Regions from separate parts of the Paenibacillus jiangxiensis genome, predicted to be linked through region 1. Evidence: predicted binding sites of a transcription regulator. Region 1 holds the regulator's gene; each other region holds the start of a gene.

Region 1 (10,140 bases):
GATCACTGGAAGGTTGATGAAACGATGGGTGACGAAATTCGCAGAAATATGGCCTTGTTCCCGATAGGGATTGTGATGAAGCTTACTGATTTGTCTGCAAGACAGATTCGCTATTATGAGCAGCACAGCCTGATCGTTCCGGCGCGGACCTCAGGCAACCAGCGGTTGTTTTCCTTTAATGATGTGGAACGGCTGCTTGAAATTAAAGCTTTGATCGAAAAAGGTGTAAATATAGCAGGAATCAAGCAGGTGATGAACCCTGTCAGCAAGGAATCCGAGGAGGCAACGGTCATCACGGCCGATACGGAGGTCAAGCGCCGCGAGCTGTCCGATACGCAGCTGCACCGTTTGCTGAAGCAGCAGCTGGTGGCGGGCAAGCGACCGGGACAGGTATCGCTCATTCAAGGGGAGCTTTCACGCTTTTTTAATAATAAGTGAGGCAATCGTCTTGCTTCTGATGTAAAATCCTTTTGAATATCGTCCACACATAACAGATAAAAGGAGAGGTTACATTGAGTTACACTAAAGAAGATATTCTCCGCATTGCGCAGGAAGAGAATGTGCGTTTTATCCGTCTGCAGTTTACGGATTTGCTCGGCACGATCAAAAACGTGGAAATTCCGGTGAGCCAGCTTGAGAAGGCACTGGATAACAAAATGATGTTTGATGGCTCTTCGATCGAAGGTTATGTGCGTATCGAAGAATCCGATATGTATTTATATCCTGATCTGGACACCTGGGTCATTTTCCCTTGGGTAGCCACGGATCGCGTTGCGCGTCTTATCTGTGACGTTTACATGCCTGACGGTTCTCCTTTTGCAGGAGATCCACGCGGCATTTTGAAGAGAGTGCTGAAGGAAGCGGAGGAAATGGGCTTTACGTCCATGAACGTGGGGCCTGAGCCTGAATTTTTCCTGTTCAAAACCGATGAAAAAGGCAATCCGACCGAAGAGCTGAATGACAGAGGCGGATACTTTGACCTTGCCCCTACAGACCTGGGTGAGAACTGCCGCCGTGAAATCGTGCTGACCCTGGAAGAGATGGGCTTTGAAATCGAAGCTTCCCACCACGAAGTGGCGCCTGGGCAGCATGAGATTGACTTCAAATATGCCAACGCTATTAAAGCAGCCGACCAGATTCAAACGTTTAAGCTCGTGGTGAAAACGATTGCCAGACAGCATGGCCTGCATGCAACGTTCATGCCTAAGCCGCTGTTTGGTGTAAACGGTTCTGGTATGCACTGCCACCAATCGCTCTTCCAGGGCGGCGAGAATGCTTTTTATGATGAAAATGACAAGCTCGGCCTGAGCCGGACAGCCCGTCATTATATGGCCGGTATTCTGAAGCATGCCCGTGCCATGGCGGCAATTACGAATCCGACTGTGAACTCGTACAAACGTCTGGTGCCTGGTTATGAAGCACCGTCCTACGTAGCTTGGTCTGCAAGCAACCGCAGCCCGATGATTCGTATACCTGCTTCGCGCGGTCTGAGCACCCGCGTTGAAGTCCGCAATCCGGACCCTGCTGCGAACCCTTATCTTGCACTGGCTGTTATGCTTAAAGCGGGATTGGACGGTATCAAGCGTGAGCTTTCGCTGCCAGCTCCAATCGACCGCAACATTTATGTCATGACGGAAGAAGAACTGGTAGAAGAAGGAATCGCCAGCCTGCCGGCTGATCTGAAAGAGGCACTTGGCGAGCTGCTGCGCAGCGAAGTCATTGCCGATGCTCTTGGCGACCACGCTCTTGCATACTTCTACGAGCTCAAAGAGATCGAATGGGATATGTACCGCACGCAGGTTCACCAATGGGAGAGAGATCAGTATTTGACTCTTTATTAAGGAGGAGAGTCCTTGGCGCGCCAGCGCTGAGGGCTTTATCTTTTTTGGTGATGGAAAATAAACGTGCAAATGAATGTCGAACGGAAAAAGCCTTGGAGCGTCCAAGGCTTTTGATTGTGATTCGTCACATTTGGAAGGGGCTGCTTAGCGGCCTCTTCTTTTTTTGCCTACAGAGCAGATGTAACAGCTTGGGTCGTTTCTCACGGATACAGGGAATACATGATGCGGAACTGGAACCGGATGGCAGCGGTTGATCACTTCAATGGGGTGAACTACCGGAACGACCGTTGGAAAGTAGCGATCATTGATGAATCGAATCGGAGGGTAGACGATAGGCCCTGCTGTTGGATAAAAAGACATTCTGACAACTCCTTTCGGATATGTTGATATAACATATGCCATTTAGCCGCGCTTGACTGGACAATTGCCTGACGACAGGCATTCATCAGCATTCGCACAGAAGCAGAATCAACCGCTCATTGGCATTAACTTTGAATAGACAGAAACACCCCTGCAATTTATGCTCGATCACACAAATTGCAGGGGTGTCTTAGGTCTAATATGAGCTAGTGAAAATCCCTGAACAAACCGACTACCTTGCCCAATATGCTGACTTTGGTCAAGCGGAGCGGTTCGTATTTCGGATTCTCGGGTTGAAGCCGAACATGATCTTTCTCTTTGTAGAAGGTCTTCACGGTCGCTTCGTCTTCCTCGGTCATCGCCACGACGATGTCTCCATTATTGGCCGTTTGCTGCTGTCTTACAATGACAAAGTCCCCGTTAGTGATGCCTGCTTCAATCATACTGTCCCCTACAACAGACAGCATAAACATCTTGTCATCACCGACAAATTGCTGAGGCAGCGGGAAATAATCCTCAATATTCTCCGTAGCCGTGATCGGAATGCCTGCGGTTACCTTGCCGACCACCGGAACGCGGGTTACCGTGTAGCTGAACATATGTGTCTGATCCGAATCCTCCTGGCCGAGCAGCTCGATGGCCCGCGGCTTGGTGGGATCCCGGCGGATTAGCCCCTTCTTCTCAAGCCGGTCCAGGTGCCCATGGACAGTAGAACTGGAAGCAAGTCCAACCGCCTCTCCAATCTCTCTTACAGAGGGAGGATATCCCTTTAAGCGAACCTCATTACGTATAAATTCCAAAATTGCCTGCTGTCTGCTGGAAATCTTAGACATGTCCCATCAACCCCATTTAAGTAACGTTTGGGAAAATTATAACATAGAACTTCCGTTCGTACAAACATAAGTTCTGAAAGTCGGCAAACAATTTGCATGGCAGAATGTCTGCTGTGACAGCAAGCAGTACAGCCGTAAACCGGGCTTTTACAGTTGCGTTTTTCTTGTGAAATCTGGAAGCGAAAAAAAGAGAACTTGTGTTCTAATTTTTGCTTGAACAAAACATGTGTTCGTGTTATAGTGTTCTCGAAATAAACAAGAACAAATGTTTGGAGGTTGTTAACATGTTAAAATACAGCTCCTATCAAAGCATATATAATACGGCAGTGGTGCAGGGCGGACACACGGACGGAAGAGCTGCTGTGCAGAACAAAAGCTCACTGGTCAGCATGCTTCGTTTATTCGTTGCCGTAATTGTGCTCTGGATTTCTTTTGCCGGCCTGTTTACAGTATTTGCAGGTTCGTCCGATTTACATGCATCTGATGAGAAAGTGGTTGTGCTTTCGGGGGATACGTTGTGGGGAATTGCACAGGAGCATAAACCGGACTACATGGATACGAGAGTTTATATAGAAGGAATTATTCGGATCAACGGGCTCGAAAGCTCCGGAATCAGGGCAGGGGATGTGCTGCTGCTGCCGGAATTTTGAGGGATTTGCCTACTGCAGCCGAATCATATATATAGTTCTCAACATATGGGATTGAGACGAATATGAACGAATGGAACGGAGCTTGCGGGGGAACCTTGACAAGCTCTTTTTAACGTGTCAAAGTGTATAGTATCTTTGCGTATTTGGAGGGGACAAAATTTGGATATTGACAGCTTGGTGGCGCGCATTAATGAGCTGGCGCGCAAAGCAAAAGGAGAGGGCCTGACCGAAGCCGAAACAAAGGAAAGAGCCGAGCTTCGTGAAATTTACCTGGGCAACATCCGCCGAAATTTCCGGCAGCAGCTGGAATCCATCGAGCTTGTGGATGACGAGCCGGACAATGGCAAAGGACCGAAGCATTAAATACATTTATAACGATATACAGCCGGTGCTTTGGTCCGGTCCACTTGCTGGCGGCCCGGGCGGAGGCACCGTCACTATATAACCGTTACTATTTAGAGGAAGGAAATGTGCATATGGCTGGTTCATTTGAAAGAAAAATTCGCAAAAACATGGAGAAGGTGAACAAGCAGCGTAAAAAGCAGGGGGGCCAACCGATCGGCAGCAGCACGGGAAATGCCGGTGATACATATTATGGGCGTAATGTAACGGTTCCGATTATGTTGGCGGGTCTGTCCGTCCTGTATCTGGTCTTGACCATGTTATGGACACAGGTAGGCATGAGGGGCATGGATTGGCTTGTGTTTGGGCTCTATATGCTGCTTGCGCTCGTATTTTTTCTCCGCCGTCCGTATTTGCGGGTTGGCAAAAACACGCTATATACGCTGAAGGGCGGAAGGGAGCGTTCGATGCCTGCGGATCAGATCAAGAGCATCCAGGTTCAGTCCGGTTATGTTATCGTTGAGAAGCAGGGCAAAGGCGGCAACTGGGTTTTTAATAAAACACTGGGCCGTTATGATACCGATTCCATCGCGGAACGGCTTGAGAAATTTGCAACCGCCAATCAGCTTTCGTTTCAAGCGAAAGGGTCAAATAAATAAGTAATCACATGCGGGGAGCAGGATACAGCAGCCATCAGGTTAATTGAATGAAGGAGTGGACGAGCGGGATGACGATTCAAGCGGTAATGTTTGATCTGGATGATACGCTGCTTTGGGATGAGCGCAGTGTTGAGGAAGCATTTGCGGCCGTATGTCAGACGGCCTCCAAGGCAACCGGTGTGGATCCGGTCAAGCTGGAGGAAGCGGTAAGGACAGAGGCCAGATTACTTTATGAATCCTATGAAACCTTTCCTTTTACCAAAATGATAGGCATTAATCCTTTTGAAGGCCTGTGGGCAACCTTTGCCGGCGGAGATCAGCCCGAATTCCGGCAGCTGGAACAGCTGGCGCCTGTATACCGCAAGGAATCCTGGAGAAGAGGACTCGAAAAGGTGGGGGTAGCCGATGAAGAGCTGGCAGGCAGACTTGCCGAACAGTTCGGGATTGAACGGAGAGCGCGCCCATTTGTATATGAAGAAACATTCCAGGTGCTTGACGAGCTCAGGGGCAGATATAAGCTGCTGCTGCTGACGAACGGATCTCCTTCGCTGCAGCAGGAAAAGCTGGACGGAGTGCCACGGTTGATCCCTTATTTTGATCATATCGTCATTTCGGGCACGTTCGGCAAAGGTAAGCCTGATCCCTCCATTTTTGAACATGCTTTGGGGTTGCTCGGGATTGATCCGCACATGGCGGTTATGGTTGGCGACAAGCTGACGACGGACATCAAAGGTGCGCTCGCAGCTGGGGTTCATGCGGTTTGGGTAAACCGGAACAGCAAGACAAATACGGAGAGCATTCAGCCTGACTTTGAAATCAGGCATCTTGCTGAACTCGAGAATGTAATTCAATCGTTATCCTGATCTTTAACCGTCCGGACGCGAAATGCGCGCCGGGCGGTTTTTCAATTTCTGCTCACCGACAAAACAACCCTGCTGTCAGCCTGGATAGACTGCAACAGGGTTGTTTACAAACGCGGTCTTCTTCGGTGAATGTATGTCGATAGACGTTTTTCTCAAGCTTTAACGAAAGTCGGATCATCATAGTTGTGTGCCACCCATCCGTTTTCTTCAATAAAGAGACGGACAGCCACAATCTTCTGATTTTCCATCAAAGTGAAGAAGTGTGGTGTGTCTTCCGGTACGGAAATGACATCGCCAGGCGACAATTCCACATTAAAGTACCCGAGATCGCTGGCGCCTTTAATGATAAAAATGCCTTTGCCACCTACGATCGCCCGGATTTCATCTTCCGTGTGGGTATGGATGTTTTCAAATTTGGCCAGCAGCTCTTCAAGGTTCGGAGTCGCTTCGGACAATGTGATAATGTCCCAAATTTTATACCCGCGGCGGGCGGCCAGGTCTTTGATTTCGCTGTCAAAGGTGCTCAGAACCCGGGCTTTTTGTTCATCTGATAAAGTAAAATTCTCCTTAAGCTCGTCAGAGAGCTTACTGATATCCCATTTCTCATACAGTACTTCTTGCTTGGCCAGAAATTCCTGTACAGCAGCCTCATCGCTGATGCGTTCATTCGTATTGCGGATTACGATCTCAGCCATTTTTTCTCCCTCTTTTCCACTTGGAATTATCATATTAATTATGCATTATAGCGAATATTGGGTCACCTGTCGATGTGAATTTGATATATTTTATCCATTATATCATGGTGATTATAAAGAACGTACAGAGGATACCGCTTATAAGTATGAATTGGACCTGCGTATACGGAGACTGACTGTGATATGAGAAAGTTTTCTCTTCCGGCTTATAGAATTGTTCAGTTTTGTTGAATACTATAGATTCTAAATATCACAGTTGTATGTATTCAAGTGGAAGCGTTTCTGCTAAACTAAGATTTAACGTTTTGCGAGGGGGAACAAGGGCAATGAAAGAAAGTTTGCAGCATGCAATACAGCAGCGGATACTTATTCTCGATGGTGCCATGGGCACGATGATACAGCAGGAGGAGCTGACCGCGGCGGATTTTGGGGGTGAGGAGCTCGAAGGCTGTAATGAAATGCTGGTGCTGACGAGACCGGACGTCATTCAACGGATTCATGAGCACTACCTGGAGGCAGGGGCGGATCTGATTGAAACGAACACGTTCGGCGCTACTTCGGTTGTCCTTGCCGAATATGACATTTCAGATAAAGCGCGGGAGATCAATCTCGCTGCAGCCCGCCTCGCCCGTGCGGCGGCGGATGCCTTCCAGACACCGGACAAACCCCGGTTTGTGGTAGGGGCTATGGGACCAACAACGAAAACGCTGTCTGTTACAGGCGGTGTAACTTTTAGCGAGCTTGTTGACAGCTACGAGGAGCAGGCGCTGGCTCTCATTGAGGGCGGGGTGGACCTGCTGCTGCTTGAAACGTCACAGGATACATTAAATGTAAAAGCAGGCAGCATCGGAATCCGGCAAGCGTATGCCAAGAGCGGAATTGAACTGCCTTTGATGATTTCCGGTACGATTGAGCCTATGGGCACAACACTTGCCGGTCAAAATATCGAGTCTTTCTATATATCACTGGAGCATCTGCGCCCAGTTTCCATCGGATTGAACTGTGCGACCGGCCCTGAATTTATGAGGGACCATATCCGCTCACTGGCAGACATGTCCTCCTCTGCGATCAGCTGTTACCCTAACGCAGGGCTGCCGGATGAAAACGGCCAGTATCATGAATCTCCGGAATCGCTGGCGAGAAAAATGGGGGGATTCGCGGAAAAAGGATGGCTGAACATTGCTGGAGGGTGCTGCGGTACGACACCCGCCCATATCCGGGCGATGGCCGACGAAATGGCAAAGTACCCGCCCCGTCCTCTGCGCGGGCAGCATCCGCCAGCGATTGCGGGCATTGAAACGGTCTACATTGAGCAGGACAACCGCCCTTATATGGTAGGGGAACGCACGAACGTTCTCGGCTCGCGCAAGTTTAAGCGTCTGATCGTGGAAGGCAAATATGAGGAAGCGTCGGAAGTCGCCCGTGCGCAGGTCAAGAGCGGAGCGCACATCGTGGATATCTGTGTACAGGACCCGGACCGTGATGAAGCGTACGATATGGAAGCCTTCCTGAAGCTTGTCGTCAACAAAGTGAAGGTGCCGCTCATGATCGATACGACAGACGCTGCCGTAATTGATCTTGCCCTGAAATATACGCAAGGAAAAGGAATAATTAACTCCATTAACCTTGAAGACGGGGAAGAAAAATTTGAGATGGTCGTACCTTTGATTCATAAATATGGGGCGGCCGTTGTGGTCGGCACGATTGATGAGCAAGGGCAGGCCATTAAAAGGGAGGATAAGCTGGAGGTAGCCAAACGGTCATACGACCTGCTGGTGAACAAGTACGGCCTTTCTCCTGAAGACCTGATCTTCGATACGCTTGTGTTCCCGGTTGGAACGGGAGATGAGCAATATATCGGATCGGCCGAAGAGACCATTGAGGGCATTCGTCTCATTAAAGAGGCGCTTCCGGGCGTGCACACCATTCTCGGCATCAGCAACGTTTCCTTTGGTTTGCCGGAAGCCGGGCGCGAGGTGCTTAATTCCGTGTTCCTCTATGAATGTACCAAAGCCGGGCTGGACTATGCCATCGTCAATACGGAGAAGCTGGAGCGCTATGCTTCCATTCCGGTGCATGAACGGAAGTTGGCGGAGGATCTCATTTACAATACGAATGATGAGACTCTGGCGCTCTTTGTGGCGGCTTTCCGGGACAAAAAGGTAGAAAAGAAAAAGCAGGTCTCGAATCTGACGCTTGAAGAACGTCTGGCCGCTTATGTGGTAGAGGGCAGCAAAGAGGGGCTTGTTCCGGATTTGGATGAGGCTTTAAAGAAATATGCGCCGCTGGAAATCATCAATGGTCCGCTCATGGCTGGCATGGAAGAGGTTGGGCGGCTGTTTAACAACAATGAGCTGATTGTCGCTGAAGTTCTGCAAAGCGCTGAAGTGATGAAGACTTCCGTTGCGCATCTTGAACAATTTATGGAAAAGAACGAGAGCTCGGTAAAGGGTAAAATTATTCTCGCCACCGTTAAAGGGGATGTTCACGATATCGGAAAGAACCTGGTTGAAATCATTCTCTCCAATAACGGTTACCGCATCATTAATCTGGGTATAAAAGTACCACCTGAGCGGATTATTGAAGCGTATCGCGAAGAGAAGGCGGATGCCATCGGTCTCTCCGGACTGCTGGTGAAATCCGCGCAGCAGATGGTCGTGACCGCCCAGGATTTGAAAACCGCGGGTATTGATGCTCCAATCATGGTTGGAGGGGCAGCGTTAACCCGAAAATTTACCAAAAACCGGATCAGGCCGGAATACAACGGTCTTGTCCTGTATGCCAAGGATGCCATGGACGGCCTGGATCTGGCCAACAAATTAATGAATCCCGACACGCGCAGGGTGATGATCGAAGAGGCGGAGAACGAGAAAGATACAGAAGCAATCGCCGAGCCGAAACCGCTGCCGAAATTGAGCCGCGTCGAACGCTCCAATATCTCAACGGATGTACCTGTCTATATTCCGCCTGATCTTGAGCGCCATGTGCTCCGCAACTATCCGATCAGCCACATTTTGCCATATGTGAATATGCAGATGCTGCTGGGACACCACCTGGGCCTGAAAGGCAATGTTGAGCAGCTGCTGGCAGCAGGCGACCCCAAAGCGGTCAGCCTGAAGGAGACGGTGGACGAGATTTTGCAGTCGGCTGTTCTGGATGCGATCATGCAGGCACATGCGATGTACCGCTTCTTTCCCGCCCAATCGGAGGGCAATGATATTTTGATTTATGATCCGGCTGATCATAGCAAGGTGCTGCATCGCTTTTCCTTCCCGCGGCAGCAGGTTGAGCCTTACCTCTGTCTGGCGGATTTCCTTAAACCGGTAAGTTCAGGTACAATGGATTATGTCGGCTTTCTGGTCGTTACAGCCGGTCATGGAATCCGCGAGCTGTCCACGACATGGAAGGATCAGGGGGATTATTTGCGCTCACATGCGCTGCAGGCGGTTGCCCTGGAGGTGGCCGAAGGGCTTGCCGAACGGATTCATCATATGATGCGGGACAACTGGGGCTTCCCGGATCCGCCAGATATGACGATGAAGCAGCGGCTTGGGGCAAGATACCAGGGAATCCGTGTCTCGTTCGGCTACCCGGCTTGTCCGGATCTTGAGGATCAGGAGCCTCTGTTCCGTCTGATGAAGCCGGAGGATATCGGAGTCGCTTTGACGGAGGGCTACATGATGGAGCCGGAAGCTTCCGTTTCCGCCATGGTCTTCGCCCATCCGCAGGCTCAATATTTCAATGTGGATAAAGCCTAGGCGGTCTGAGGCAAGCGGGAGGAGTGCTGCCTCTTCCCGGGTTGTGCGCAGCGTATAGGAGCAGAAGAGGTTGGCAGCAGAATCCTCCGGGCTTCGGAGGTTTTTTGCTGCCCAGAGGAAGAAGGTTGGATAAGTATGG
Region 2 (10,140 bases), on a different contig from region 1:
CTAACATTTGCTATATCATTAATAGTCAGGAGATGTTGCGCCGTGTTTGCAAGGGGGCAGGATGGGATGCAGGGCTTCATGGTAAGAAAAACATCTATCGACGTACACTCAAAGAAGACAGAGGGCATCTTCAGAAATACGATCAGGTATCCTGCTGTGGAACAGGCGGGCTCATTCCGGAAAGCACCTCAATCATCATGGCTGCGCCAAGCTTAAAGCCGTATGTAAACGAGGATGCCATATCGATTCCCTGAACTTGATGATATAGGTCGGTTAAAGCTTCCAACTCGTTGAAATCTTCTTCGGCAAGCTTCTTTTTCCAGTGATTCAGGGACTCGGTGATTTGTTCGTTCAGCAATCTATATTCCGGGCTTTGGGAGGCGCTTTTTTCATGGGGAACCAGATCACCATAATAGAGTGATTCCAATACATTTTGCATGCTGCTCCACCTTTCTATGTACTTTTTTCTTAAGAAACAAACAGAAATTTTCTTGTACTTATGTACATTCACTATGTGGATCAGATTGGCGAAACACAGGAGCATTGGTACTAATACTAGGACCGTTTATAACATAATTATATGTCCCGCATATGCGGGACGTCAAGTGGATATTCAGAAAAGTGAGGAGATTCGGATGGGAAAGAAAGTGGTTGTAAAAATAAAGGAACTAACCAAAGCCAATGGTATTTCATTAAGGGAATTATCCAGAATTTCAAATGTAAGAAAAGCTTCATTAAGTGAATTAGCGAACGGCAAAAGAGAGAGCATCAGCTTCAGCCATATTGAAAGAATCGCTGCGGCCCTGAATATTCAGGATATTCGTGAGATCATCGATTTGGTGGATGTTGAGGAAGAGTAACGGCCTATCGGACGAGCTTAGGGATACTACCTCCCAGATGGTATGCCAAGGTCCCGGCAAGTCAGGCAGGTTCCAAGCCCGTTGCCGCCGGATATTCCTCCGGTACAGGACAGCCTAACGAAGAAAGGGGCGTAGATCGCCCCTATCGTACGGGTTATTTTTGCTGGCTTTTGACAAATGACCGGTGCAGGAAGCGAAAGTAATCTGAGACATATTTAAAGTTGCCTGCTTGAGTCAAGTTATCGATGAAGTCCCAATCCTCCTGCGGCATGGTCAACGTGTAGTGCCTTTTGACTCCTTTAGGTTTGGGCCCGGGTTTCTTTCGAACCTCACCCCGGTTCTCATCCAGGCTTGCAAGAACCTCCACTTCTTTTTTCAACTCGCTTAATTGTTTATAAATACTTTGCAGTCTCAGTTCATTTTCAATGGTAAAATCCATAAACTTATGGGCCAATTCCTCCGTACGATCCTCCATGTCTCCCGCTTCATTTTTCTTCATTTGAGTCAACATCCGTTCCACCACGCTTTGGATTTTATTCAACCGCTCCAAGTAGCCTTTATGTTCATTGTGACCCTTCATTCTGATCATCCTCGTATAATCGTGTTAGAAGCTCATCTTAAGCGAATTTCCAGTTGATCCGGACAGCCGGAAAGAGCTGAAGTGAATTTCCAATTGTAATGTTGGGGAATCTCGTGGTGGAAAGGATGGAGGACGTAGCCGAACCCGTACCGCAGCCCGAAGGGCGAGGAACGGAAGTCGGGGAAGTCAAGCCTATTTCCTATAGCTCTCGGTTCGATCCGGACGAAACGATGAGCTGCCGCCCAACATCAGCAAACCCGGTATCCTCATCCACCTGTTTATGTTTTGCCCGTTTTACCCCACCTCGGATGGGGATACCGGGTGTCACTTGAAGGAATGAATCTTACCACCGCAGAATGGGGTCTCCCCATGCGGTTACTTTGTCATGCACTTGATTCACAACTGAATAACAGGAAGCGTTCGAATGCGGGGAGCCGCATGGTCAGCGGACGCTTCTTTACAACTCAGACCTGCCTGTGGAACAATGGGGTCGACAAGCTTTTCTCAGGAGATTTCTTATCATCCTTGCGGACCCATCCATCGGTTGGGTACTGCTTTCAAAGCCTGTTACCCGTGACCCATCACTCATGTTCTAACCGCTGGTTGCGCCGCCGTAAACGCTTGGGGAGTAGCACCCGCAATTGTCAGGCGTCTACGGATGAGTGCTTATGACGAGGCTGAAGTCGGTGGTTTCCACGGGCACCCAGGTCTGGGATCTGCTTGATTACTTTTACACAGGAGGTGATCCCATGTCACCAATGCTGATTGGTATAGACGTAAGCTTGCGCTCCCACCATGTACAGTTCATGGACGGAGACGGAAGATCGCTCGCTTCCTTTGCCGTGCCTAATGATCGAGCCGGGGTGGATACCCTGATTCATAAGATGTTAGATGCCGCGAGCCAAGAAAAGCTGGAGCATCTTCACATCGGGATGGAGGCCACATCCAATCTGGGATGGCACCTTGCCCATTACCTGAAGAATGAATTGCAAAGCTACGAGCCGAATGTAAAGTCCCAGGTTTACGTCTTAAATGCAAGGAAAGTGGCTCGTTTCAAGAAGGGATATGACTCCCTTCCGAAGAACGACCGCATCGATGCCTGGGTCATTGCAGACCATCTGCGATTTGGACGACTGCCTCATGAGATGAAAGATATCATCCAATACGAAGCCTTGCAGCGCCTGACCCGCACGCGATTTCACTTGATGAAGAGCATCAAACGGGACAAGACCTATTTTCTGAATCAGGTCTTTTTGAAGTTCAGCGGGATGCGACAAGACAACCCGTTCTCCAATACATTTGGCAACACCAGCTTAGCGGTCATTCAAGAGCTTGAACCTGACCAAATCATGGCCATGTCCATGGAAGAACTCATCGAATTCTTGCAAGATAAAGGTAAGAACCGCTTTGAGAACCCGGAAGAGATCGTGGCTTACTTGAAAAAGATCGCCCGTTCTTCCTACCGGCTTGATCAAGTGATGGCCGATCCGGTGAACATTTCTCTTGCGACGACGCTCAGTGTCATCCAGCATCTGGAATCCGAGGTGAAGAAACTGGATAAAGAGATTTCCAAAATTATGGCATTCCAGAGACCCTCACCTCGGTGAAGGGCATTGGTCCTGTTTATGCAGCGGGCATTTTAGCCGAGGTCGGTGGAATTGATCGCTTTGCGAATCATGCCGATTTAGCCAAATATGCCGGTCTCGTCTGGACCCAGAACCAATCCGGTGAATTCGAAGCGGAGGAAACCTCACGCATGCGCACCGGCAATAAATATCTCCGTTACTATCTCGTTCAGGCTGCGGACTCTGTCCGCAAGCACGACGCCGAATACGGAGCGTTTTACCAAAAAAAGTACGACGAAGTCCCGAAGCATAAGCATAAAAGAGCCCTCGTCCTATCTGCGCGAAAATTGGTACGGTTGGTATTCATGCTACTGAAGACCAACACGCTGTACACACCACCCGAGAGGAGGAACCGATAACCGGTTTCCAAAATCCTACTCTACTTACAATTCGCCCGCATGTAATTCAAGTTTCAAAATTTTTACATACAGCGGGTCTAGTTTGTTGTTGCCTTTTTTCGGGTCAAAATTCGATTTGTGCTGATTATTTTCCAATTCGCATGAATCAACCCCTTGACATATCACCGCTGGGCTTTGATTTGAAAACCAAATGTCCTTAATCACCGGGATGCAGTTCGTGAAGTATCCGAGGTTATAGTTCTAATTCGTTGAGGAGGGCCACCCTTCAGGCACGTTGATATGCCTGAGGAGTGGCCATCAGAATCATTACTGCCCGTAAGGCAGCAATATGAACCAAGTTATCTCAGCTTAATGACGTTTATAGCTGTTGAGCCAAAGTTAGCTGCTGTAGGACTATCATTCTTCAAATATAAGTTGCCTCCATTTACTCCAGTACTAATAATGCCACTCCCTGCTAAAACCTGCGTTATACGATTACTCGTAGCTACGGCATTAGATCCTGGCACAGTAGTAACAGTTCCATTAACATTAAGAGCCAAAGCAGCTGCTACACCGCCTTGTGCATTGGCATTCGTCCTGTAGTCCACATAATACGTCTGATTCGGGGCCAGATTGATGGTCCCACGTGTGCCCTGTTGGATGGCAGTCCCATTTTGATTCACCCTCGTCGGAGCTGGAACAATAGCATTGGGGAGTGTTCCCGCAGGCGGAGTTCCAAAAACACTCAAATAATTCTGCGTCACACCCGGGCCCTGAGGGCCAGTTACGCCTCTTGGGCCGGCTGGGCCGGCTGGGCCTCTTGCACCGGCTGGGCCGGTCGTTCCCATCGGGCCCGTATCACCCGCCGGGAAATCATGTTTTTTTATTTAACGTGTAAATTTCACGAAGAACCGAAATCCCTTGATCTGACGCAGGTCTCCAGCATTTTCGTAACCGTTTTCTTAGATTGGTCAAGTACACTTGTGAAAGGGATAAGCTGCCTTGTCCCGGCCAAAAAAATATAAGCTTTTGTGTAGTCGATTACCCTGCTGTTTTTCTTAAAGTCTCTATCCCTATGAAGTGGCGTTATTTCCTAATGCTTGGTCAGGAGTACAGAATCATTTCAAAAGAAACTTTAGTCCTTAGTCTCTACGCTTACTGCTCAAGCCTTTTTATGTATCCACGATCTTGCTCTTATCTTGCAATTACTCAAGTAGACTATCAGAAAATCTTTTTACAAATTGTATCACTCTTTAGGCGATGGCCCGCCTCAGCCTGTGATGCATTTGATTCTGTTCGCATTATGTTCGTGACCAATAAAAAATGACGTCGGACCCTTTGCTCCTGTCTCACCTTGCGGACCTGTCGCTCCATCCGGGCCTGTTGCTCCGTCTGCTCCTGTTGCTCCATCCGGTCCTGTTGCTCCGTCTGCTCCTGTCGCTCCGTCTGGGCCTGTTGCTCCGTCCGGTCCTGTCGCTCCGTCCGGGCCTGTTGCTCCATCCGGGCCTGTTGCTCCATCTGGACCCGCTGCTCCATCCGGGCCTGTCGCTCCATCCGGACCTGTCGCCCCATCTGCTCCTGTTGCTCCATCCGGACCTGTCGCGCCGTCCGGGCCTGTTGCTCCATCCGGGCCTGTTGCTCCATCCGGACCTGTCGCTCCATCTGGACCTGTCGCCCCATCTGCTCCTGTTGCTCCATCCGGACCTGTCGCGCCGTCCGGTCCTGTTGCTCCGTCTGCTCCTGTTGCTCCATCCGGACCTGTCGCGCCGTCCGGGCCTGTTGCTCCATCCGGGCCTGTTGCTCCATCCGGGCCTGTTGCTCCGTCCGGGCCTGTTGCTCCATCCGGGCCTGTTGCTCCGTCCGGTCCTGTTGCTCCGTCTGGTCCGTCAGCTCCTGTCGCGCCATCTGGACCCGTTGCTCCATCTGGACCCGTTGCTCCATCCGGGCCTGTTGCTCCATCTGGACCTGTCGCTCCATCCGGGCCTGTTGCTCCATCTGCTCCTGTTGCTCCATCCGGTCCTGTTGCTCCGTCCGGTCCTGTTGCTCCGTCTGGTCCTGTTGCTCCGTCTGCCCCGTCTGCTCCTGTCGCGCCATCTGGACCCGTTGCTCCATCTGGACCCGTTGCTCCATCCGGTCCTGTTGCTCCGTCTGCTCCTGTCGCTCCGTCCGGTCCTTTCGCTCCTGTTTCACCCGCTGGCCCCGCTGGTCCTGCCGGACCGGTAATGCCTATTACTACTCCAGTCGCTCCTGTCGGACCCGCTGGACCGGTTGGTCCTCCTGCTGGTCCCGGTGGTCCTGGAGGACCGGTTGGCCCCACAAGATTGGTGGCGTCCAGGGCTGTTTCCAATTTGTTGCTCAATACAAAGTCTTTATTGATCGTTTCCTGCAGCGTTTTGCGAATGCTGTCATTTACAGCCAATATATCACTGATGGAAGCAACCGGTCCTGACACACCAGGCAGGGTTCCCAGTACATATTGAAGCTTCTCACCTTCGGCATTCAGAATGTGACTGAGCCCCAACTCCTCCATGGCTATCGAAGCTACAATTAAAGATATGGCGTCGTCTCTTGTGATGGTGATCGATGGTGTAATGTTAGGCAGATTAGATTGAGACAATAACAATCTCTCCTTTCGTTTGGATTACTCCCAATCTATTCCTCACTGGGTTCCGGGGTGACGGGCATTCGCTTGTTTTCCGCATTTTATCCCGAAATAGGCTCAAGTGGCCTGGCGGCAGCGCCTTTCACGATCTATTTTTGCAGGAAGATGAAGACGCCGATGGCCAAACTGAACGGCCATGGCCATCGCGCGTCATTGCACACTGCCATTTGAACGTTATACCGCCTAGCCTAGCAACCTGGCATTGCTGACACTATTGCCTGGACTTGATCCTCAGACACACAAGTATAACCCTCTGGCCCGGCGATCAGGGTACAGTTGGGGTTAGGGACTGGAAAACATGTTGGACCGTTTGGAATGTCTACACATGGCACTGGACCATCATAATTGATTGGCAGACATCGTATGGGGCCGCCGCAAAGAGGAGGAATGTATTCTACACACGTTGGTCCTGTTGGGCCTTTCGGGTCCTCGGAAGCGCACAAAGCCATTTCTAATTTGTTGCTGAGCACCCAGTCCTTCCGTGTCGTTTCTTTCAGCGTTTTACGGATGCTGTCATTTACCGCCAACAAGTCACTAAGCGTCACGGCCGGTGCGGATACGCCCGGCAAAGTGCCCAACACGTATTGCAGCTTCTCTCCCTCGGCATTCAGAATGTGGCTTAATCCCAGTTCCTCCATTGCAATGGACGCAATGATCAGGTTTATCGCATCTTCTCTTGTGATGTCGATCGTTGGTGTAATGTTTGGCAAATTGGCTTGTGACAAAATCAACCACTCCTTTGTTTTGGGTGTGCGATAATCTATTCACCCCTGTTATCTGTAGGCATGGGCAATAGCGGAACTTTGAAAAAACTAGGCGCATAAAAAAGAACCTCGCTCCCTGCCGGGCCGAGGTTTGTTTGATGTTTTGTTATGCAATGACCGAAATAATCTCCTCAAGCTTGATCCAGCTGTAATCCTCATCCCCACGGACCAGCTTGACCTCCCGGAGGCTTGTGTTCACATTGGTCACGATCCCGCGCAGCTCTTCATCATCAAAGGGATTGAACACAACCACGGTAATCGGCATGCGCCGGTTGTAGGATTCGATCAGCGCCTGTTCGATCCGCTGCATTTCCTGGTCATCCAGAGCCGGCTTCCCCCGTCTCTCCTGCTCCCTCATATACGCCTGATAGGCTTCCCTGTGTTCGGGCAGCATCATGCGTGAACTCTCAAACAGCCCGTTGGCTTCAAGCTTCTTGCCCATGGTGTCATCCTCCTATGCCGATTGAATGAAGGTAATATGTTTGTCCTTATTATATACGAACACACGTTCTTTATCCAACGTAAATATTCACCATTTGCGCGGCCCTCCCGAAAGTCATTCCTTCCAGCCGAATAATCCCAAATCAAATGGGCTACGCTAACACCAGAAAAAAATGACAGGTGAGCTTATGCGAGTCAAAGGGAAAGCCAAAAGGTACCACGCTCTATTAGAGATGAGCAGCAACGGAACGAACATCCAAACACACATCAGCCCGTGGATTCCATTATGGTGGTCGGCAGCGCTCCCCGGATTTGGCCATTTCATATTAGGAATTAATTTAACGGCTTATGTGCTCGTGATCTTTGAATTTATAGTCAACCATATGGCGCATATCAATGATGCCATCTATTTCAGCATGCTTGGTGATTTTGAAGAAGCCAAACGTGTGATCAACATACGATGGTTTTTTGGATATATTGGCGTTTACGTTTTTGCGATGTACGACAGTTACCGGCGAACGGTCGATCAGAACAAGCTGTTTTTATTATCGTACAGATACACTCAGAATACATCCGCTTCAGAAATAACAAATCTGAACAGGAACTTCATGGATGTCACAAGTCCGAGCCTCGGTTTAGTTTGGTCCTTTATTACTCCGGGGACAGGGGCCATCTTTGTGACCAGAACCCCGATCTTTATTTTTGCCATTACCTATTGGGGCATCACAGCTGTTTTTTCACATTGGTTTGAGGGAATTTATTATACAGCCATAGGAGACTTTGAGCAGGCCAGGAATGTTTTGCAGCCCGCATGGTTCCTGTTCATCCCTTCCATTATCACGTTCTCCATGTATTTCGGGTATCATGACACAGCAAAAGAAAACAAGGCATTCAAGCTGTCTCAGGCCAGGTATTTGAAGGAAAATTATCAAAGCAAAGCATTTAAAAAACCTGTATAGAGGGGATCTCCAGGTGTACATTGTTGCAGCTTGCCAGCATTCTTTGTATGCAGAACTGCTTGTTTCGGAAATTGAGAATTATGGCATCCCCAGGGAGCAGATCGCTGCCATTCCGCTGGACAGAAGAAACGAGCAGCTCTTATTATTCGATACGATGCATCATGCCGATGGCCACAGTATGATCGATCTTGCGCTGGTGCTCGGCACCATCCTGATGCTGCTTGGCTCCATATATGGTTTTGTATTGCCTCTGGGCCCTATTATTTGGGCGCTCATGGGGCTGATTGCCGGGGGCGTGCTCGGATTTGCCATCAAATGGCTTATTCTGACACGAAGAGGCTATAAAATCAGCGCCCGCAAAGGCAACGCTGAATTAATCATCATGGTCAATTGTGACGCGGCCCAGGAGAGAGACATCGAAGAAATATGTTGGCACCATAATGCGCTGGGTGTTGGAAAGCTGAACGATTAGCCGATTACATAACAGGAAGCCGATGAATGGAGATTGAATAGTGACCTCACATCATGATCTCGAAAAAGCAAAGGAAACGCTCAAGATCGTAAGCACGAATGATTGGCTGACGCATTCACTGGGGACCTGGCAGTGGTGGCTTCTGCTGGTATCCAGCATTGTTCCATGGATACTTTGGTGGAAATATGCCGATAAAGAACGGGGAAGAGAGCTTATCACCGTTGGCTTGGCAACTATGGTAGTGACCGACACACTCGATAGTCTGGGCACTTTTTATAACTTATGGGGGTATCCGATAAAAATAACTCCTGTAATTATACAGTACCTCCCGGCTGATTTCGCGGTCTTTCCCGTTACCTTCATGTTTCTATGCCAATTTTTCCGAAAATGGAGCACATTCCTGGCAGCAACGGTTGTGGTGTCAGCCATATTTTCATATCTTCTTGAGCCTTTGTTTGTATACATGCACACCTACCAATATAATGCTCCATGGAACCATACGTTCAGCTTCCTTGGTTTTATCATCACCATAGCCATGATCCGGCTTGGTGTGTACCAGCTGCTTAAACACCTGAAATAATGCTTGGAAAAAATCAAACCAAGGGCTTCGTATGGTGATTCCGAAGGCCTTGGCGTTCTAAGGCGTTGCCTGAATAATTTCGGTGTGGTAACATTACAACAGAAATAAGGGAGGCGCCACCCTCCCCCAGGACAACGAGGTGTGCCTCACAGCGCGCACTTGCTTATCTGTGCAGCAAAGCCCACCGAAGGCCGGTTAACCCTTTAGCGGTGGGTTTTGCGCTTGTTACGAAGCACCAAGAGCAGTCATGGCGTCAATCACCTCCTTTACAGAAGGCTGCGCCGTGACTCCCACCCGTTGTCCAATCCAATTTATAGCATAAACAAGCCTCGGGCAGGTCCCGAGGCTTATTTTTTTGTGTAATTGCCGAACGCTTCGAATCTTTCACAAGAGGCTGCCCGATAAGCTGCACTTCCTGATTATTCAGGGCTAGATTTCCTTAACTGCCGCCACAATAAAAAAGCACGGCCTCTGAAAACCGGAAAGCCGCGCCGTGCATAAATATGTAAGTATGCTGGTGAAGGGAATTGAACCCCCGACCTACGCATTACGAGTGCGTTGCTCTACCCCTGAGCTACACCAGCAGAGCCGATAACACCGGCTGACAATAGTTGATTATACAACTCTGGACATAAAAATCAAGACGGTTTGATGCCATTATCAGAATATGCCAGTTTGTTGGCAACCGACTGCAGCTTCAGCACGCTGGACGATTCCTTGTCACGGCGGTCATCAATCTTGACGGATGTCGAGACACGCTTCGCCCCTGTCATAAAAGGTGCTTCATGAAGTGCCGCAATCGCGGTAAATACATCGTCCAACGTGCCTTCAATGATCGTGCTCATAGAGGTAAGCTCAT
Region 3 (10,140 bases), on a different contig from region 1:
CAAGCCGCAGCGTGTATCGGAACGTCTGACCATCAAGCCGACGTGGGAGGATTACGAACCGGCGAGTACAGCAGAGCAGATCATCGAGCTTGATCCGGGAATGGCCTTCGGGACGGGAACGCACCCGACCACATCCTTGTGTCTGCGTACACTGGAATCCGTGATCCAAGGCGGCGAGGAGGTCATTGACGTTGGTACGGGCTCGGGTATTCTCGCGATCGGGGCGATCAAGCTGGGCGCGAAGCATGTGCTTGCACTGGACCTTGATCCGGTGGCGGTATCCAGTGCGCTGGCCAATACGCAGCTGAACGGGCTGGAGCAGCAAATTACAGTAAAGGAAAGTGACCTGCTGTCCGTGCTGGACGGTAATGATCCTTCGCTTGGCGTAAAGCTGCCGGTTAAAGTTGTGGTGGCCAATATTCTGGCCGAAATCATTCTGCTGTTCATCGAGGACGTGTATAAAGCGCTGGAGCCAGGCGGCATTTACATCGCTTCAGGCATCTGGAAGAACAAAGAGCAGGTCGTGGAGGAAGCGCTGACGGCTGCGGGCTTTACCATTCAGGACAAACACAGGGATGAAGACTGGATCGCCTTTGTGGCGAGGAAGGGCTGACGATGGACTTTCTGAACAACTTTTTCCGCTTTAGCCTCGATGAGCTGCCGTTTGTTCTGCTGACGCTGATTATCGCGTTTACCGTGCATGAATTTGCGCACGCTTATTTTGCCAACAAATTTGGCGATCCTACGGCCAAGCTGCTGGGACGGGTGACGCTTAATCCGGCTGTTCACCTGGACGTGCTCGGCACGCTGCTGCTGCTGATCGCAGGCTTCGGATGGGCGAAGCCGGTGCCGGTCAACCGCGACAATTTCAGCCGCCCCCGCCTGATGGGCGTCATCGTTTCTGCCGCGGGTCCATTAAGCAATCTGCTGCTTGCTTTCCTTTCGACTATCATTTATTTTGCGATTGTGCATTGGGGCATGTCCGGGCTGGACGCCAACCCGCGCGTATTTGATGCGGTCCGCATCTTTTTCAATTACATGATTTCGCTGAATGTGCTTTTATTTCTGTTCAATCTTATTCCGCTTCCTCCTCTGGACGGATACCGAATTTTGGAGGATATCGCTCCTGCGCCATTACGGCGCAAGCTGCAGCAGTTTGAGCAGTGGTCCATTTTTATATTCTTGCTGATCCTGGTGCTGCCGCCGGTGCGGGCGGTGACCATCACACCGCTGTATGGGCTGGTAAATACCATTACACAAGGGTTTGCGAGCTTCGCAATGCTGATTTTTTAAAGATTCCAGAAAGTATAAACTTCTTGGTATAAGCTTCCTGGAATCTCAAGAAAAATTACTGCTAAACGCTGTCTGTCTTCTGTGAATTACGTCGATAGACGTTTTTCTTATCAATAGGGAGCCAACAGGCTCCTTTTTTGTTGGCCTTGATCAGATTTGTGGCATGATAAGTATGGCCTTTCATTCGTAAACGTTGTAAGATATAAATTTGGATACGATTTTTGAATACGTGTTACAAGAAAGCAAGGCAATTCAGGGAGGAAACAAAGCGATGCAGCGCTATTTTATTCCACCCGAGCAGTTTCAAGAGGGAGTCGTCATCATTACAGGCGAAGACGCCCGCCATATCGGCAAGGTGATGCGCGGACGTCCCGGAGACAAGGTTATCGTCAGCGACGGCCTTGCGCGTGAAGCGCTCGCGGAGATTGAACACATAGAACAGGACCGTGTCACTGCGGCGGTCATGGAGATGCTTGAAATGACCTCCGAGCCGCGGGTGAAGGTCACGATTGCCCAGAGTCTGCCCAAGGGCGACAAGATGGAAACGGTGATCCAGAAATGTACGGAGATCGGGGCGCATGCCTTTGTTCCTTTCCTGTCTGCCCGCACGGTGGTGCAGTATGATGCCAAAAAGGAAGGCAAAAGGCTCGACCGCTGGCGTAAAATCGCCAAGGAGGCCGCCGAGCAAAGCCACCGCAACCGCATTCCCGACATTGCTGCTCCCCTTTCCTGGAAAGAGCTGCTGGCCTCTTTTGCGGGGTATGACCTGGTATGCTATTGTTACGAAAAAGAACACGGCCGCCAGCTGCGCGACGTGATCGCTCCTTTTATGGAACAGAGCGGGCAGCAAGGGGAACAGCCCCGGATCCTGCTTGTTGTTGGACCGGAGGGAGGCTTTACCGAAGAGGAGAGCCTGACCGCCGAGAATGCGGGTGCCCGTTCCATTGGTTTGGGACGGCGCATTTTGCGCGCCGAGACGGCGGGCATGACTGCGTTGGCATGTATACTATATGAATCAGGAGAAATGGGAGGGAATTGACATGCCGTCTGTGGCATTTTATACGCTTGGCTGCAAAGTCAACTTTTATGATACTGAAGCGATCTGGCAGCTTTTCAAAAAAGAGGGCTACGAGCAGGTCGACTTTGAAGAGCAGACTGCCGATGTTTACTTGATCAATACCTGCACCGTAACGAATACGGGAGACAAGAAGAGCCGTCAGATTATCCGGCGTGCCATTCGCCGCAACCCGGATGCGGTCATCGCCGTAACCGGCTGTTATGCACAGACCTCCCCTGCCGAGATTATGGACATCCCTGGTGTGGACCTGGTGATCGGCACGCAGGACCGTGATAAAATTTTGCCATATGTACAACAGATTCAGGAATCCCGCCAGCCGATCAACGCCGTGCGCAACATTATGAAAACACGCGTGTTCGAAGAGATGGACGTTCCCGATTTTGCGGACCGTACCCGTGCTTTCCTGAAAATTCAGGACGGCTGTAACAACTTCTGCACGTTCTGCATTATTCCGTGGTCACGCGGATTGTCCCGCAGCCGTGAACCGCAGAGCATCGTCAAGCAAGCGCGTCAGCTTGTGCAGGCAGGCTACAAGGAAATCGTGCTGACAGGCATCCATACCGGCGGATACGGCGACGACATGGAGAATTACGACCTGTCCGATCTGCTGTGGGATCTTGAAAAGGTGGACGGGCTGGAGCGCATTCGCATCAGCTCCATCGAAGCGAGCCAGATTGACGAGAAAATGCTGGATGTGCTGAACCGCTCCGGCAAGCTTGTGCGCCATTTCCACATCCCGCTGCAGGCCGGAGACGATACCGTGCTGAAACGGATGCGCCGCAAATATACAACCGAAGAGTTTTATAACAAAATGCTGATGATCCGCAAGGCGATGCCGGATGTGGCGATTACGACGGACGTCATCGTCGGTTTCCCGGGCGAAACGGACGAAATGTTCCGCAACGGCTATGAGCTGATGAAGAAAATCGGCTTCTCGGAAATGCACGTCTTCCCGTATTCCAAACGCAGCGGCACACCGGCCGCTCGGATGGAGGACCAGGTCGACGAGGAAGTGAAGAACACGCGCGTGCACGAACTGATCGACCTTTCCGAGCAGATGCAGCTTGCCTATGCGCAGAAGTTCGTAGGCCAGGTGCTTGAAGTGATTCCGGAGGGAGAGCATAAGGGCTCCGAAGGAAAAGGGCTGCTGCATGGCTACAGCGACAACTATATCCAGATGGTGTTCGAAGGCTCCAAGGATATGATCGGCAAGGTTGTCCGCGTCAAAATGACTGAAGCGGGCGTCAACGAAAGCAGAGGACAGCTTGTCCGTGTCATGGACGCGGATCTGCCGACTGCGCTGTAAGAACCGGTCATCAGGCACTTTGAGCTATAGAAGAGACTGCAAGGATTTCGTCTTTCCGTCTTCCGGGGGGATGAAGTCCTTGTTGTACAAAGAAAGGGGAACTAGAGATGGCCGCCAGAAAAGAGATATCCGCAGGAGGAGTCGTATACCGCCGCCGTGAGGATGGGACGCTTGAAATCCAGCTCATTACAGACCGGTACGGTAAAATATCGCTTGCCAAAGGCAAGATGGAGCCGGGCGAAACGGTTGAACAGACCGCGCTGCGCGAAATTTTGGAGGAAACGGGGATTACGGGCCGCATTACGGATAAAGTCGATATCATTGCTTATACTTACCAGCATGCGGAATACGGCGAAGTGGACAAAGAGGTCCATTATTATTTGGTTGAAGCCGTAGACGGAACGCTGAAGGCCCAGGAAGAAGAAATCAAGGGTGTTGAGTGGTACGAGCCCCAGGCAGCCTGGGGCAGACAGAGAGAGAGCGGCTATGACAATAACGACGCCATTTTGCGTAAGGGGCTTGCCCTGCTCAATATCACCGTGCAGTAGGCGGCACAGTCGGCAGGGAGCCCATTCGCTCCCAGAACGGCAAATAGCATAAAGGCAGAACGGCAAGGGAGCAGATCACATTGAACAAGGTTTGGGCATGGGCGATCTGGGCTCCCGCGCCGGAGGACATCCAGGCGGCTGCCTGTGCCAGCTGGTCGGTGAGAGGCATGAACAGGAGCGCGCCAGCAATGTTGAGTCCGGTGTGCGACCAGGCTACAAAGTGACCCGCACGGCTTCCGCCAATGGCGGCGATCAGGGCGGTGACACAGGTGCCAACATTGGAGCCGATCACGATCCCGATGCCGACCTCCACCGGGAGTGCGCCTGCCGCTGCCAGACTGATAGCGGTGCCGATGACGGCGGCGCTGCTGTGAATGATGGCCGTCAGACAGGCGCCGGCGGTGAAGGCCCACCACATGCTGTCCTCGGAGCGTTCAAGGAACCAGCGGAACATACCGGCGTCAGTGACCCAGGGGCCGATGGCTTGCATGACCCGGATGCCGCCGAGCAGCAGAGCAAAGCCGGCGCAGGCAAGACTGGCATATTGAAAGGCAAGCAGCCGGCGCGGCGGACCGGCGCGGAAAGGTGCTCCGCGCTCCACGAGGATGACGGACACCGTCCAGGCCAGCAGCGACGTGACAAGCAGGGGCATGGCCCATCGTCCAAGCTGCAGGCCGAGCAGCTCGGTCGTGACGACGGTACCGATATTCGTGCCCAGGATAATGCCGAGCGTGCGCCCGTAGGTGAGCAGCCCGGCGTTGACAAGCCCGATGGTCAGTACGGTGACGGCCGTGCTGCTTTGCAGCAGGGCGGTAAGACCGGAGCTGAAGAGAAGCCCTTTCAAGGGGGAAGCTGTGGCGCGATTCAGCCAGCTGGACAGCAGCGGGCCGCCCAGCTGTCTGAGGGCGGCTTCCATCAGCTTCATGCCCCCAAGGAAAACGAGCAGACCGCCTGTCAGAGGAAGTATCACATGAAAGAACACGGGGGAATCTCCTTTCCCATCCAATTCGCTGTTCTGATTGAAAAAACGGCTATACCACGTATATGCGGCAGTACGGACAACCATGACAGGTTAAATGAGCGAATATACCGGAAAGCGGCACAGACGCCGTTTTTTGCAAACAGAGGAGTGTAATGCAGTGGCATCAGTTATATTGGATCGCAGCCGCAGGAAAAGGCTGGAGCAGGGGCATCCCTGGATTTTTAAAAACGAAATTGCATCTGTAGAAGGCGAGCCGTCTCCTGGAGAAGTGGTGGCCGTTCTGAATCACCAGGGCCGCTTCCTGGCGTCCGGCTATTATAATCCCGCTTCACAAATTACCGTGCGGGTGGTGTCCTATCAGCCTCTGGAGCGGATGGACAAAGCTTTTTTTACAGATCGGTTCCGCGAATGCCTGAAGCACCGTCAGCGCTTTATTGCTGAGGGGGATGCCTACAGGCTGGTGTATGGGGAGGCGGATTTTCTGCCAGGCCTGATCGTGGACCGGTTCAAGGATGTGCTGGTGGTGCAGCTGCTTACGCTTGGCATGGATCAATGCCGGGAGGAAATCACCGCGGCGCTGGTCGAGGTGTTCGGGCCTGCCGGGATCTATGAACGCAGTGATGTGTCCATCCGCGAGCTTGAAGGGCTGGAACAGCGCAAAGGCTCGCTTTACGGTGAATGCCCACGCCATGTCACCGTTTCGGAGAACGGACTTCTCATCAAAGTGGATATCGTGGAAGGGCAGAAGACAGGCTATTTCTTCGACCAGCGCGAAAACCGGGCTTCTATCGCTCCGCTTATAAAGGGATGGGGTGCACGAAGCGGCATTACGCTGCAGACGGTCGAAGTCGACGGACAGCAGGTGCAAAGACCTGTCAATAAAAGCGGCAAAATCGTGGAATTCCCGTATTGGGACGGAGCAACCGTACTGGAATGCTTCTCCCATACGGGAAGCTTCACTCTGAATGCCTGCAAATACGGGGCCAAGAAGGTTACCTGCCTTGATATTTCGGAACATGCGATCGAGAGTGCGCGGGAAAACGTGCGTCTGAACGGCTTTGAGGACCGGGTCGAATTTGTGGTCGAAGATGCATTCAAATACTTGCGGGAGCAGGTCAAGGGAACGGAGGAGCGGGCGCAGCGCTCAGAGGCAGGGCAGAAAAAGGTCGATACCTCCAAGCCGCTGGCAGCCGGGGGAGGCCGGACTTTTGACGTTGTTATTCTGGATCCGCCGGCGTTTGCGAAAACAAAAAGCGCTGTCAAGGGCGCATGCAGAGGATATAAGGACATTAACCTGCACGGCATGAAGCTCGTCAACGAAGGCGGGTATCTGGTCACGGCAAGCTGCTCCTACCATATGCGACCGGACCTTTTTCTGGATACGATTCAGGAAGCAGCGGCGGATGCCGGTAAGATACTGCGCCTTGTAGAATGGCGGGCCGCAGGCAAAGACCATCCGCAAATCCTGGGAGTGGACGAGGGCCATTACCTGAAATTTGCCATCTTCGAGGTACGGAGCCGCGCCCGGATGTAAAGATGCAACAAGGAAATTGAAGGAAAAAATCGCAAGCACCCTTTGAAAGGCAGGCTGCCGCCTGTTTGCTCAAGGGGTTTTTGCTTTGCTTTTTCATCCAAACATACGTTCTTTTGGCAGCGTTGTGATATACTTATAGTTATTCAAAACGAACTGTCGCATGCTGTTTTACGTCAATCCTTACATCACCAAGCAGCATGCTGAAATAGAGTTGGAGGGAGACTGCTGATGTCACTCCGTTTTTTGATCGGCCGCTCGGGCAGCGGCAAAACGACGCGGATTCGCGAGGAAATCATTGGGAAGCTGAAGGAGCAGCCGCAAGGCAAGCCGCTTATTCTGCTTGTTCCGGAACAGGCAACCTTCCATACAGAGCACGCTCTGCTGTCATCACGTGAAATCAAGGGAAGCGTGCGCGCCCAGGTGTTAGGCTTTCGCCGTCTCGCCTACAGAGTCATGCAGGAGACAGGAGGCGCGGCCCGGACCCCCGTGACGGAAGAAGGCAAGAAAATGCTGCTTTATAAAATCGTGCGCCGCAGAAAGGACGAGCTGCAGGTGTTCCGCGATTCAGGCGACCAGCTCGGGTTTGTCGACCGTTTGAACGCCTTGTTCACCGAATTTAAAAGGTACGGTGAGAATCCAGCCTCCCTGCCTGAGCAGCTGGAACGGATACAGGGCGGACCGGGCTCGCCGATTCTGAACAGCAAAATTCAGGATATTTTGACCCTGTACAGGGATTTCGAGCAGGAACTGGCCCCCTTGTATCTGGATGGCGAGGATACGATGATGCGTCTGGCCGCCCAGCTTCCGCACTCTGCCTGGCTGGATGGAGCCGACGTTTGGCTGGACGGGTACCGCGGATTTACACCGCAGGAATATAAAGTGATCGAACAGCTGCTGCTGTCTTCCGCTTCCTTGACGGTGTCCCTGACGCTGGACCGGGCATATGAGCCTGACCGTCTGCCGCATGAGCTGGACCTGTTTCATCCGACGGCCTCGGTATATGTGAAGCTGCAGGGCATGGCCCGTGAGCGGGGGATAGACGTCCGTGTTGAGGAGCTGCAGTCCGAGATTTTGCCGCGCTTCGCCTCATGTCCGGAGCTGGCTCACCTGGAAGCCGGATTTGACCGGCGCAGAGTTTGGGCATCCCCTGAGCCCCCGGCCGGCATGGAGCTGTATGCCGCAGCAGACCGCCGCGCCGAGCTGGAAGGGGCGATCCGCGAAATGAGGCGGCTGGCGCGTGAGGAAGGGGTGCGCTACCGCGACATGGCCGTGTTCGTCCGCAATCCTGCTGATTATGAGCATCTGCTGGAGCCTCTGTTCGCAAAACACGAGGTTCCCCTCTTTATTGACCAGAAGCGGGATATTCTGCATCATCCCCTGATTGAATTTGTGCGTGCTTCGCTGGATATTGTGCGCAGGCGCTGGCGTTATGAGGATGTGTTCCGGGCGGTAAAGACCGATCTGCTGCTTCCGCCGGACGGGAGTGTGACCCGCGACTGCATGGACGAGCTGGAGAATTATGTGCTGGCCTGTGGCATTCAGGGCAGCCGCTGGACGGACGGCAGACCTTGGCAGGCCGTGCCAAACCTGTCGCTGGAGATGGAGGAAACCGAGCGTATTAAGGCCCGTGACGAAACGCTGGAGCGAATGGAGCGGTGCCGGGCGGCTGTAGTTGTGCCGCTGCACGCCTTTGAGAAAAGGATGTCCAGGGCCAAAACCGCCAGAGAGCAATGCGAGGTGGTATACCGCCTGTTGGAGGACGCGGGTATAGGCAGCAAGCTGGATCTGATGATTGGTTATGCGCAGGAGCAGGGAGAACCTGAGCGTGCGCGGGAGCACAGTCAGATCTGGGATGCCGTGCTGGAGCTGCTGGATCAGATCCATGAGCTGGTGGGCGAAGAGAAGCTGCCGTTCGAGCTGTTTGCAGGCATGTTGGAAACGGGGCTGGCGGAATACCGGCTGGCCCTTATTCCGCCAGCGCTGGATCAGGTGCTGGTCGGAAGTCCTGACCGTACCCGGGTCAGCGGCATTCAGTATGCCTTCTTGCTGGGTGTGAACGAAGGTGTCATGCCCGCCGTGCCCCAGGAGGAAGGCGTGCTCAGCGAGGAGGAACGCAGCAGGCTGTCCGAGCAGGGAGTCGCGCTTGCTCCGGATGTGACACGCAGACTGCTGGATGAGCGTTTTCTCGCGTATACGGCGATGACATCGGCGGGACGCAAGCTGTGGGTCAGCTATCCGGTCGCCGATGAAGAGGGCAGAACGCTGCTGCCGTCGGAATACATCAGACATTTGCGCATGATGTTCAAGGGGCTGAAGGAAAAGCCCCTGCTCAGCCAGCCCTTGCCGGGAACGGATTGGACAGACCAGTCTGAATATGCGCTGCATGCACCCGAAGCGCTGTCCCAGCTTATCGTGCAGCTGCGGCAGTGGCTGCGCGGCGCGGACATTGCCGAGCCGTGGTGGGAGGTCTACAACTGGTATGCGGATAACAGCGGAGAGAATCGGGTGAAACTGGAAAACCTGCTGACCTCTCTGTTCTATGAGAACCGGGCCCAGCCGCTGCGGCGTGAGACGAGCCGGATCCTGTACGGCAAGCGGCTGCGGACCAGCGTGTCGCGAATGGAGCGTTTTGTGGCCTGTCCGTTTTCGCATTTTGCGTCCCACGGACTGAAACTGAAGGAGCGCCAGGTCTATAAGCTGAAGGCGCCGGACATCGGGCAGTTGTTTCACGCGGCCCTGGGAAGCATGGCAGCTCGCCTTAAGGCAGACAACCGCAGCTGGGGCAGCCTCAGTCCGGAGGAATGCCGGCAGGAAGCGGAGACGACCGTGGACCGGCTGGCGCCGCGCCTGCAGGGCCAAATTTTGCTGAGCTCGAAGCGTTACGGTTATATTTTCCGCAAGCTGAAAGATATCGTCGGCCGGGCCTCCCTCATTCTGGGCGAACATGCCCGCAGGGGAAGCTTTGAACCACTCGGTCTTGAGCTGGACTTCGGTCCGGGCAAGGAGCTGCCCCCGCTGACGTTTGAGCTGGAGAACGGCGTGGTGATGGAAGTGATCGGGCGAATTGACCGGGTCGATGTGGCGGAAGGAGAAGAGGGCCTGCTGCTGCGGGTCATTGACTATAAATCAAGCCATAAGGATCTGAAGCTGCACGAGGTCTACTACGGTCTTGCCCTGCAGATGCTGACCTATCTGGACGTGCTGCTGGAAGGCGCGGAGCAATGGCTGGGAGAGCCTGCTTATCCGGCCGGTACCCTGTATTTCCATGTGCATAATCCGCTGCTGCAATCCGCCAACGGCATGAGCGCCGGGCAGGCGGAGCAGGAGCTGCTGAAACGGTTTAAGATGAAGGGCCTGCTGCTGGCCGACCGTGACGTCATCGCCAAAATGGATGCGGAG

Evidence for each region. The regulator LexA, encoded in region 1, represses DNA repair genes until DNA is damaged. The targets are predictions, from matches to a motif close to CGAACATATGTTCG.
Region 2: a site for LexA is predicted at 7,328-7,341, ahead of ACI1P2_RS30000 (YolD-like family protein). Genes of this name have one in related genera too.
Region 3: a site for LexA is predicted at 6,840-6,853, ahead of addB (helicase-exonuclease AddAB subunit AddB). Genes of this name have one in related genera too.

The regions. Positions count from the first base shown of each region.
Region 1 covers NZ_JBJURI010000021.1:60,126-70,265, reverse strand. The annotation lists gene ACI1P2_RS19665 (MerR family transcriptional regulator) at 25-438, shown strand; gene glnA (type I glutamate--ammonia ligase) at 513-1,841, shown strand; gene ACI1P2_RS19655 (hypothetical protein) at 1,986-2,201, opposite strand; gene lexA (transcriptional repressor LexA) at 2,408-3,034, opposite strand; gene ACI1P2_RS19645 (LysM peptidoglycan-binding domain-containing protein) at 3,319-3,684, shown strand; gene ACI1P2_RS19640 (DUF896 domain-containing protein) at 3,844-4,047, shown strand; gene ACI1P2_RS19635 (hypothetical protein) at 4,161-4,685, shown strand; gene ACI1P2_RS19630 (HAD family hydrolase) at 4,754-5,548, shown strand; gene ACI1P2_RS19625 (acireductone dioxygenase) at 5,701-6,243, opposite strand; gene metH (methionine synthase) at 6,570-10,001, shown strand; gene rnz (ribonuclease Z) at 10,137-10,140, shown strand, end outside.
Region 2 covers NZ_JBJURI010000051.1:6,354-16,493, reverse strand. The annotation lists gene ACI1P2_RS30035 (DUF6809 family protein) at 143-439, opposite strand; gene ACI1P2_RS30030 (helix-turn-helix domain-containing protein) at 636-860, shown strand; gene ACI1P2_RS30025 (hypothetical protein) at 1,015-1,440, opposite strand; gene ACI1P2_RS30020 (IS110 family transposase) at 2,190-3,047, shown strand; gene ACI1P2_RS30015 (transposase) at 3,044-3,424, shown strand; partial or broken gene ACI1P2_RS30010 (hypothetical protein) at 4,899-6,020, opposite strand; gene ACI1P2_RS30005 (hypothetical protein) at 6,254-6,790, opposite strand; gene ACI1P2_RS30000 (YolD-like family protein) at 6,936-7,271, opposite strand; gene ACI1P2_RS29995 (hypothetical protein) at 7,504-8,229, shown strand; gene ACI1P2_RS29990 (hypothetical protein) at 8,243-8,701, shown strand; gene ACI1P2_RS29985 (CBO0543 family protein) at 8,742-9,281, shown strand; tRNA gene ACI1P2_RS29980 (tRNA-Thr) at 9,794-9,865, opposite strand; gene ACI1P2_RS29975 (MTH1187 family thiamine-binding protein) at 9,920-10,140, opposite strand, start outside.
Region 3 covers NZ_JBJURI010000018.1:4,603-14,742, reverse strand. The annotation lists gene prmA (50S ribosomal protein L11 methyltransferase) at 1-613, shown strand, start outside; gene ACI1P2_RS17490 (site-2 protease family protein) at 616-1,293, shown strand; gene ACI1P2_RS17485 (16S rRNA (uracil(1498)-N(3))-methyltransferase) at 1,565-2,332, shown strand; gene mtaB (tRNA (N(6)-L-threonylcarbamoyladenosine(37)-C(2))-methylthiotransferase MtaB) at 2,334-3,677, shown strand; gene ACI1P2_RS17475 (NUDIX hydrolase) at 3,785-4,225, shown strand; gene ACI1P2_RS17470 (Na/Pi cotransporter family protein) at 4,212-5,207, opposite strand; gene ACI1P2_RS17465 (class I SAM-dependent rRNA methyltransferase) at 5,365-6,741, shown strand; gene addB (helicase-exonuclease AddAB subunit AddB) at 6,970-10,140, shown strand, end outside.